DNA from 4 places in the Streptomyces sp. SX-6 genome. Region 3 is predicted to be linked to each of the others. Evidence: riboswitches for the same ligand, from Rfam matches in the RefSeq annotation. Region 3 holds a riboswitch; each other region holds the start of a gene.

Region 1 (2,195 bases), on a different contig from region 3:
ACCAGCGGCCCGAAGTCGGCCCCGGGGTCGTCGGAGCGGCCGATGCGCAGCGCGCCGATGCGCTCCTTGAGCTTGGCGACCAGGGCGTTCGCCGTCTCCTCGCCGACGGGCACGGCGACCGAGATGGCCATGCAGCGCTCGCCCGCGGAGCCGTAGCCGGCGCCGATGAGGGCGTCCGCGGCCTGGTCGAGGTCGGCGTCCGGCATCACGATCATGTGGTTCTTGGCGCCGCCGAAGCACTGGGCGCGCTTGCCGTGCGCGGCGGCGGTGGCGTAGATGTGCGCGGCGATCGGGGTGGAGCCGACGAAGCCGACGGCCTGGACGCGCGGGTCCTCCAGCAGCGTGTCGACCGCTTCCTTGCCGCCGTTGACGACGTTGAGCACACCCGCCGGCAGCCCGGCCTCGAGGAAGAGCTCCGCGAGCCGCAGGGGCACGGACGGGTCGCGCTCGGACGGCTTGAGGATGAACGCGTTGCCGCAGGCGATCGCGGGCGCGGCCTTCCACAGCGGGATCATCGCGGGGAAGTTGAACGGGGTGATCCCCGCCACGACGCCCAGCGGCGCCCGCAGCGAGTGGACGTCGATGCCCGTGCCCGCGTTGTCGGTGAACTCGCCCTTGAGCAGGTGCGGAATGCCGGCGGCGAACTCGACGACCTCGAGCCCGCGCTGGAGGTCGCCGTGCGCGTCGGCGACCGTCTTGCCGTGCTCGGCGGACAACATCCGGGCCAGGGAGTCCCGTTCGCCCTCCACGAGCTGGAGGAACTTCATCAGGACGCGGGCCCGGCGCTGCGGGTTCCACGCGGCCCACTCGGCCTGCGCCTTCACCGCGTCGTCGATCGCGGCTGTGGTCTCGTCGCGCCCCGCCAGGGGCACCCTCGCCTGCACCGCGCCGGTGTTGGGGTCGTGGACATCGCCGAACAGCCCCGATGTTCCGGATATGTGCTTGCCGCCGATGAAATGGGTGAGTTCACGAACCATGAACAGCTTGCTCCCGTCAGGTGGGATCCGGGGATGGCACGGCAGGCCCGGCGGCGTCACCGGGTACGGTGCGCGCGCACGGAACAGCCGCGGGACGCGAAGGCGGGCGATTCGCCGGAGAGTTCCGGAGAGTTATGGACGCACGGACGTTCCCGTGCGTTCCGGAGGATCGCCGCGGTCGTGGGTGAGGACCGGTGCCATGCGTGTCTGCTCCATCCTCGTGGAAACACGGAACATGCCGCGGCCGGTATCCTGACTCCCGGATCACCGCATGCCGCCAGCCTTCCCGACGCGACGCGTCAGTGGCGTGCGCGCAACGGCACACTCCCCGGTCACAGTGGCGGGACCGTTCCGGATTCGCACCGGCTTCCCTGCACCGCGGGCCTTGGTCACGAACATATAGTTGGACGTCCTAGTAAGTCCACCCCCTGCCGGCCCCGGCCCCGGCCCCGGCCCCGACCCCAGCCCCTGACGCCGGCAGGCCGGATCCGGCCGTACCCGGAAATGGCTGGATCGCGGAAGTGCCGAAGGGTGCCGGGGCTTGGGAGGATGCGACCCGCTGTCGACGCGACCAGTGAGGGGAACGGCCATGACCGCTGTCATCACGCCTCAGGAACTCCACGCGCGCTACCAGAACACGTTCGGCCGGGCGGGCGGATATCTGCCGCGGAACCCGCTCGCCATCGACGAATTCCAGAAGAGCCTCGCCCAGCGCGCGGCGGACCTCAAGGAAGAACTCCACCCGGCCGTACAGGAGATGGCCGAGCTCATCCACTCCGACGGCATCGTCCGGAAGTACGTGTCCGAGATGATTGCCCAGGTCCCGGACGCGCACCGGCACATCGCCGACCTCGACGCGTTCGTCCAGTACCTCAACGTCGTCGTCAAATGGGCACCCTCGTACGACCGCGACCCGATGAAGCTGATATCCCTGCCGATGTCCGCACTCGTCGGCTACATGCGGCTGACACCGTCGGGCAATGTCGCCTTCCGCCTCCCGCAGTTCAACGACAAGCTCCGGGTGATCCTCCGGGCGTGGTGTCAGTATCTGGACAGCCCGGAGAGCGCGCATGTGCTGAACACCCGGAACTGGTTCTCGCAGCCGGCCGTCGAGCTCAACAAGCTCTACGAATACGAGTGCTGGGACCACCGGACGGAGGAGCACTGGGGCTTCACGTCGTACAACGACTTCTTCCACCGCCCGGTCAAGATGCAGGA
Region 2 (2,195 bases), on a different contig from region 3:
CGCCCGTTCGGGGTGGGCCGCTGCGACGGCATCGAGTGCTTCCGCCACCGTGGAGGCCGAGTTGCCCCACAGGACCTTCGGGGAGATCGGCAGGAGTTCGCGCAACGCGTCCGCGACCGGCTCCAGCAGCGCATGCCCTTGCGCGTACACCTCCTCCGGCGAAGCCGCCTTCCAGTGCCCCGCGGGCCGGGCCAGGTGCAACGGCACCGCACCGCCCGGTGCGGGCAGCCAGTACAACTCCCCGCCCGGCAGGTCGAGCAGCAGCCCGTGGCACAGGTGCGCGCCGATCAGCGGGGACCAGACCCGGGCCGCCAGGCCCTGGAACATCACGGAGGCGGCCACCCGCCGCTCCGTCAGGGCGAGGCGTCGCGCGACACCGTCGACACGGCCGGCGAGCGCGCTGCGGTCGGTTGCCAAATCGGCCCAGGGGCGGGCGTCGTGGGGCGGTGGACCGGTACTGACGCTGAAGAAGCGCCTCAAGTCGGCCAAGTCGGCCAGGGAATACGGCATCGGTTGAGAGCCTGTCACAGGGCCATTTGAACATCCCTTTAAGATGTCCGTGGATGCCAGGAAGCCGGTGCAATTCCGGCACGGTCGCGCCACTGTGACCGGGGAGCGAACCTCGACGAAGGCCACGGCCGCAAGGCGGGAAGGCCGAGGGGAGTGCTGATCCGGGAGTCAGGAGACTGGCCCGCTTGCCATGCCCCGACCCCCGGCCCGGTTCCGGTGAGAGGACCCACACAGCACCATGCGCATTCGCATACGCATGCTTCCCGGCCTGGCGGCAGCCGTCTGTCTGCTGCTCGTCGCCGGCTGCGGCTCGGCCGCGCCCAGGACCGATTCGGCGGACACGGACACCGCCGAAGGCTTCCCCTACACCGTGCGCAACTGCGGTGTCACCACCACCTATCAGCACCCGCCCACCCGTGCGGTGGCGCTCAACCAGCACGCCACCGAGATCATGCTGGCGCTGGGCCTGCAGAAGTCCATGGTGGGCACCGCCTACCTCGACGACGCCGTACTGCCCGAGTACCGGGCCGCCTATGACTCGGTCAAGGTGCTCGCCAAGCAGTATCCCTCCCAGGAGACTCTGCTCTCCGCCGAACCCGACTTCGTCTACGCCGGGTTCGGCAGCGCCTTCGACGAGTCGCAGGGACGCGGCCGTGCCGCGCTCGCCAAGAGCGGCGTCAACACCCACCTCAGCATCGAGAACTGCCCCTCCGGCCGCGTGACCACGGCCACCGACGACCAGGAGATCCTGACCGTCGGCCGGATCTTCGGGGCGGAGGGCCGGGCCAAGGCGCTGGTCGCCTCGATGCACACCACCCTGGACCGGGTGAAGTCCCGCCTCGCCCAGGCGAAACCGGTGAAGGCCTTCGTCTACGACAGCGGCGAGCAGACCGCGTTCACCGCCGGCGGCGCGGGCATCGGCAACGAGATCCTCGAACTGGCCGGTGGCAGAAACGTCTTCGCCGACCTCGACAAGCGCTTCGGCAACGTGTCGTTCGAGCAGGTCGCCCAGCGGGCCCCCGAGGTTGTCGTGATCTACGACTACGGGGATCAGTCCGTCGAGGCCAAGAAGTCCTTCCTGCTGTCGAACCCGGCGCTCAAGGACGTGCCCGCGATCCGCGACCGGCGCTTCGTCGTACTCCCGCTCTCCTCCACGGTGTTGGGCGTACGGGTGCCCGCGGCGGTCGAGTCGCTGGCCCGGCAGCTGCACCCGGAGTCCTTCCGGTGACCCGGAACACCCGGTACTGGTCGGTGGTGGCGGGGCTGCTCGTCCTGCTGTGCGCGGTGGTCACGTTCGGCGTCGCACTGGGCTCGGTCACGGTGCCGCCCGGACAGGTCTGGCAGATCCTGTGGCACCGGCTCGTACCGTCGTCGGGCGGTGGCGACTGGCCGCAGGTCCGGGAAACCATCGTGACGGACGTCCGGCTGCCCAGGGTGCTGCTCGGCGGCACCGTGGGGGCGGGGCTGTCCGTCTGCGGCATGGCGCTCCAGGCCCTCGTCCGCAATCCGCTCGCGGAACCGGCGCTGCTCGGCGTCTCCTCCGGGGCGAGCGTCGGCGCGGTGCTGGTGGTCGTCTCCGGGGTCACCCTGTTCGGGACGTACTCGCTGTCCGCCGCCGCCTTCCTCGGCGGGCTGGCCGCGCTGGTGGTGGTCTACACCCTGGCGCGGGCCGGCGGCCGGATGAC
Region 3 (2,195 bases):
CCCAGCTCTTCTCGAGCACGGCGGAGGCGACGGACGTGTGCGCGAGGCTCTTCTCGTCGACGATCTCGTTCCAGTCGATGACCCCCAGGGTGCCGATCTGCAGCAGCAGATACAGAACCATGATGCCGAGGATGGAGTAGATGATGGAGCGCGGCAGGACGCGCCCCGGGTTCCTGATCTCGGCGCCCATGTAGGCGGTGGTGTTGTAGCCCCCGTAGTCGTAGATGCCGATGGTGAGCCCCAGGGCGAAGCCGATCCAGAAGTGATTGGTCGTCAGATCGAAGGAGTGTGCGGGGTAGGTGAAGGCGAGGTCGGGGCTGAAGTGGCTGAAGGCCGCGACGATCACGAGACCGATCGACGCGATCATCACCCACCACATCCCGGCCGCGATCCGCGCGAGTCTGTCCACCCGCCCCCACAGCATCGCGACCACGAGCACGATGAGCCCGACGCCGACGAGGTCGCCCTGAGTCTGCGTCATATCCGGCCAGAGATACTGGAGATACGCCACGAAGCCGATGACGCCCGTGGACATCGCGAGCGGAATGTAGAGCATCGCCGTCCAGATGAACAGGAACGGCATCAACTTGCCGGTGCGGTACTGGAACGCCTGCCGCAGATAGACGTAACTGCCGCCCGCCCCGGGCAGCGACGCACCCAGCTCGGCCCAGATCAGGCCGTCCGCGAGCGCGAGGACCGCACCGGCCGCGAAGCCGATGACGGCGTGCGGCCCGCCGAAGGCGGCGACCATGGTGGGGATGGTGATGAAAGGTCCGATCCCGCACATCTGCGTCATGTTGATGGCGGTGGCCTGGAAGAGGCCGATACGGCGGACGAAGCCGACCGGCTTCTCCGGCTCGTTGTCTGGAATTGCCACGGCGGTCAACCTCTCGTCGTCATCGGTTGCACTCGCACTCGTAGCACCGGCGCGCCGGACACGTCCATCACCTGGACCGTTCGAGAGCGGCGGATGGCCGCCCTCCGCTCGAACGGGCCATGACAATCGCCACTTTCCGGCCACCCCGTCCCCGGCGAGGCGCTACAGTGGCCCGGCCGTGGTGTTCGGGAAGACCGGTGGGGACCTTCGAGGTCCGACTCCGGAGCGGCCCTCGCCACTGTGATCGGGAAGTCACCGTCCCGTTCCGCACGCCCTTCGCGGTGCGCGGAGCCACTGGCAGCAGCCGGCTGCTGGGAAGGCAGGGACGGTCGCGCATGCGGACCCGTAAGCCAGGAGACCGGCCACGGCATCTCACGAATCGATCCACGAGGTGCTGGAGCGTGATCCGCAGATGACCCTGCCCACCGATACCCCCGCCGGCGTGCCCGCCGCCTTCCGATGGCGCCGCGAGGACACCATACGAACCGCCGGCCTGCTGGCCGTCATAGCCGCCTTGCACGTCGTCGCCTTCGGCGTGCTCTTCCTGCTCGTCGCCCCCAACCACTACACGGTGGGCTCCAAGGTCTACGGAGTCGGCCTCGGCATCACCGCCTACACCCTCGGCATGCGGCACGCCTTCGACGCCGACCACATAGCCGCCATCGACAACACCACCCGCAAGCTGATGGCCGACGGCAAGCGCCCGGTCTCGGTCGGCTTCTGGTTCGCGCTCGGCCACTCCAGCGTTGTCGTCGTCATGGCCGCCCTCGTCGCCGGCGGTACGCACCTGGCCGGGACCCTGATGAACGAGGACTCCGCCACCCACCAGACCCTCGGCGTGGTCGGCACCACCGTCTCCGGCGGCTTCCTCTACCTCATCGCCGCCCTCAACCTCGTCGCCCTCTCGGGCATCCTGCGCATCTTCCGCTCCATGCGTGAGGGCCGCTACGACGAGGCCGAGCTCGAGAAGCAGCTGGACTCCCGCGGGTTCATGAACCGCCTCCTCGGCCGCTTCACGCGCTCCATCAGCCGCCCCGGCCAGATGTACCCGCTCGGCTTCCTCTTCGGCCTCGGCTTCGACACCGCCACCGAGGTCACCCTGATGGTGATGGCGGGCAGCGGTGCCGCCGCCGGACTGCCCTGGTACGCGATCGTCTGCCTGCCGCTGCTGTTCGCCGCCGGCATGAGCCTGTTCGACACCCTCGACGGCACGTTCATGAACTTCGCCTACCAGTGGGCGTTCTCCAACCCGGTCCGCAAGGTCTACTACAACCTCACCATCACCGGCCTGTCGATCGCCGTCGCCTTCCTCATCGGC
Region 4 (2,195 bases), on a different contig from region 3:
ATCAACGCCTTCTACCCGCAGCGCCTCAAGGGCCGGGCGCTGGGCATCAACGCGGGCGGCGGCAACCTCGGCGTGCCGGCGGTCCAGCTCGTCGGCCTCCTCGTCCTCGCCACCGCGGGTGCGGGCCACCCCCGGCTGCTGCCGCTGTGCTACATCCCGCTGATCGCGCTCACCGTCGTCGCCGCGGCGCGGTGGATGGACAACCTGCCGGTCCGCCACCGGCATCCGGCCCTGCGCGAGATCACCCGCGACGGCCACACCTGGCTGCTCTCGGTGCTCTACCTCGGCACGTTCGGCTCGTTCATCGGCTTCGGCTTCGCCTTCGGGCAGGTCCTCCAGGTGCAGTTCCAGGACCAGTTCGACACCCCGGTCAAGGCCGCCTACCTCACCTTCCTCGGCCCGCTGCTCGGCTCGCTCTCCCGCCCGCTGGGCGGCGCGTGGGCCGACCGGCACGGCGGTGCCCGGGTGACCGTCGCCGTCTTCGGGGCCATGGCGGTCTCCGCCGCGCTGATCCTCGTCGCCGCCCAACAGGGCCTGGTCGCCGTCTTCTTCGCGGGCTTCGTCGCGCTGTTCGTCCTCAGCGGCATCGGCAACGGCTCCGTCTACCGCATGATCCCCGCCCTCCACCACGCCAAGGCGCTGGCCGCGGCCCAGGCGGGCACGGACCCGGCCGCGGCACATGCCGCGGCCGAGCGGCGGGCCGCCGCCCTGATCGGCCTCGCGGGCGCCGTCGGCGCCCTCGGCGGCCTGCTGGTCAACATCGCCTTCCGCCAGTCCTTCCTCGCCACCGGCAACGGCGAAGCGGCGTACGTCGCCTTCCTCGCCTTCTATGCCGTCTGCGCCCTCCTCACCCTGGCCGTCCGCCGCGGCTCCGGTGTGTCCGGCAGGTGAACAGGGCTGTTCCGCGCACCGGTCAGCACCTAGGCTGACCGGTGCAGCTGGTTCGCCCTGCCCGCCAGGCAGGCGCGTCGCAAGAGGGAATCCGGTGGGAATCCGGAACTGCCCCGCAGCGGTGAGCGGGAACGACCGCCGTCATGAGCACTGGGCCCGTAGGGACCGGGAAGCGACGGTCAGTAGGTGTGCGCCATGCACGCGCCCGCGAGTCCGAAGACCTGCCGCTGCCCGTGCGCGACCAGTGCGCACGGAAGGTCCGGTGACCTCGAGGGCGGGTCGGCGCGCGCAGCACCGCGGTGTGCGGTGTCAGCCGTACCCTTCGCGCCCCCGGTCGTCCCCGGGCCTCCTGGGCAACTCGCGAAGGAGAGTTCCATGACCCGCAAGACCGCGGCCGCGGCAGCACGGGCCACCGTGTACGGCTATCCCCGTCAGGGCCCCGACCGGGAACTGAAGAAGGCCGTCGAGGGCTACTGGAAGGGCCGGGCGGACGCCGACGGGCTGCGGCGGACCGCCGCCCGACTGCGGGCCGCCACCTGGCGCGGCCTCGCCGCCACCGGGATCCACGAGGTCCCGACCGGCGACTTCTCGTACTACGACCACGTCCTCGACACCAGCGTCATGGTCGGCGCCATCCCCGCCCGCCACCGGGCCGCCGTCGAAGCGGACGCCCTGGACGGCTACTTCGCGATGGCGCGCGGGACCAAGGACGCGGCGCCGCTCGAAATGACCAAGTGGTTCGACACCAACTACCACTACCTCGTGCCGGAACTGGGCCCCGGCACCGTCTTCGCCGCCGACTCCCGCAAGCAGGTCGGGGAGCTGAAGGAGGCCCTCGCCCTAGGTCTCACCGGACGCCCCGTGCTCGTCGGCCCGGTCACCTACCTCCTGCTCGCCAAGCCCGCCCCCGAAGTGGCGCCCGGCTTCGACCCGTTGACCCTGCTGGACCGGCTGCTGCCCGTCTACGCCGAGGTGCTCGCCGACCTGCGGGCCGCCGGCGCCACGTGGGTGCAGCTCGACGAGCCCGCCCTCGTCCAGGACCGCACCCCGGCCGAACTGAACGCCGCAGCCCGCGCCTACCGTGAACTCGGCGCCCTCACCGACCGCCCTCAGCTCCTGGTCGCCTCCTACTTCGACCGGCTCGGCGAGGCACTGCCCGTCCTGGCCAAGGCCCCCGTCGACGGGCTCGCCCTCGACTTCACCGGCCGCGCCGCCGCCAACCTCGACGACCTCGCCGCCGCCGGCGGCCTGCCCGGCAAGCGGCTCGTCGCCGGAGTCGTGGACGGCCGCAACGTATGGATCAA

The links. A riboswitch is a leader RNA that binds a small molecule or an ion and turns the genes downstream of it on or off. The one in region 3 is predicted to bind cobalamin.
Region 1: another riboswitch for cobalamin. It lies ahead of ACV530_RS03580 (CoA-acylating methylmalonate-semialdehyde dehydrogenase); the one in region 3 lies ahead of nicT (Nickel transporter NicT).
Region 2: another riboswitch for cobalamin. It lies ahead of ACV530_RS33045 (ABC transporter substrate-binding protein); the one in region 3 lies ahead of nicT (Nickel transporter NicT).
Region 4: another riboswitch for cobalamin. It lies ahead of metE (5-methyltetrahydropteroyltriglutamate--homocysteine S-methyltransferase); the one in region 3 lies ahead of nicT (Nickel transporter NicT).

The regions. Positions count from the first base shown of each region.
Region 1 is NZ_JBTHHU010000002.1:321,923-324,117, reverse strand. Features, by position in the region: gene ACV530_RS03580 (CoA-acylating methylmalonate-semialdehyde dehydrogenase) at 1-977, opposite strand, end outside; cobalamin riboswitch at 1,203-1,373, opposite strand; gene ACV530_RS03575 (phophatidylserine decarboxylase associated domain-containing protein) at 1,567-2,195, shown strand, end outside.
Region 2 is NZ_JBTHHU010000044.1:10,542-12,736, forward strand. Features, by position in the region: gene ACV530_RS33040 ((2Fe-2S)-binding protein) at 1-489, opposite strand, end outside; cobalamin riboswitch at 513-710, shown strand; gene ACV530_RS33045 (ABC transporter substrate-binding protein) at 749-1,738, shown strand; gene ACV530_RS33050 (FecCD family ABC transporter permease) at 1,735-2,195, shown strand, end outside.
Region 3 is NZ_JBTHHU010000006.1:21,351-23,545, forward strand. Features, by position in the region: gene ACV530_RS09180 (APC family permease) at 1-871, opposite strand, end outside; cobalamin riboswitch at 1,040-1,258, shown strand; gene nicT (Nickel transporter NicT) at 1,290-2,195, shown strand, end outside.
Region 4 is NZ_JBTHHU010000026.1:102,365-104,559, forward strand. Features, by position in the region: gene nirD (nitrite reductase small subunit NirD) at 1-891, shown strand, start outside; cobalamin riboswitch at 922-1,134, shown strand; gene metE (5-methyltetrahydropteroyltriglutamate--homocysteine S-methyltransferase) at 1,267-2,195, shown strand, end outside.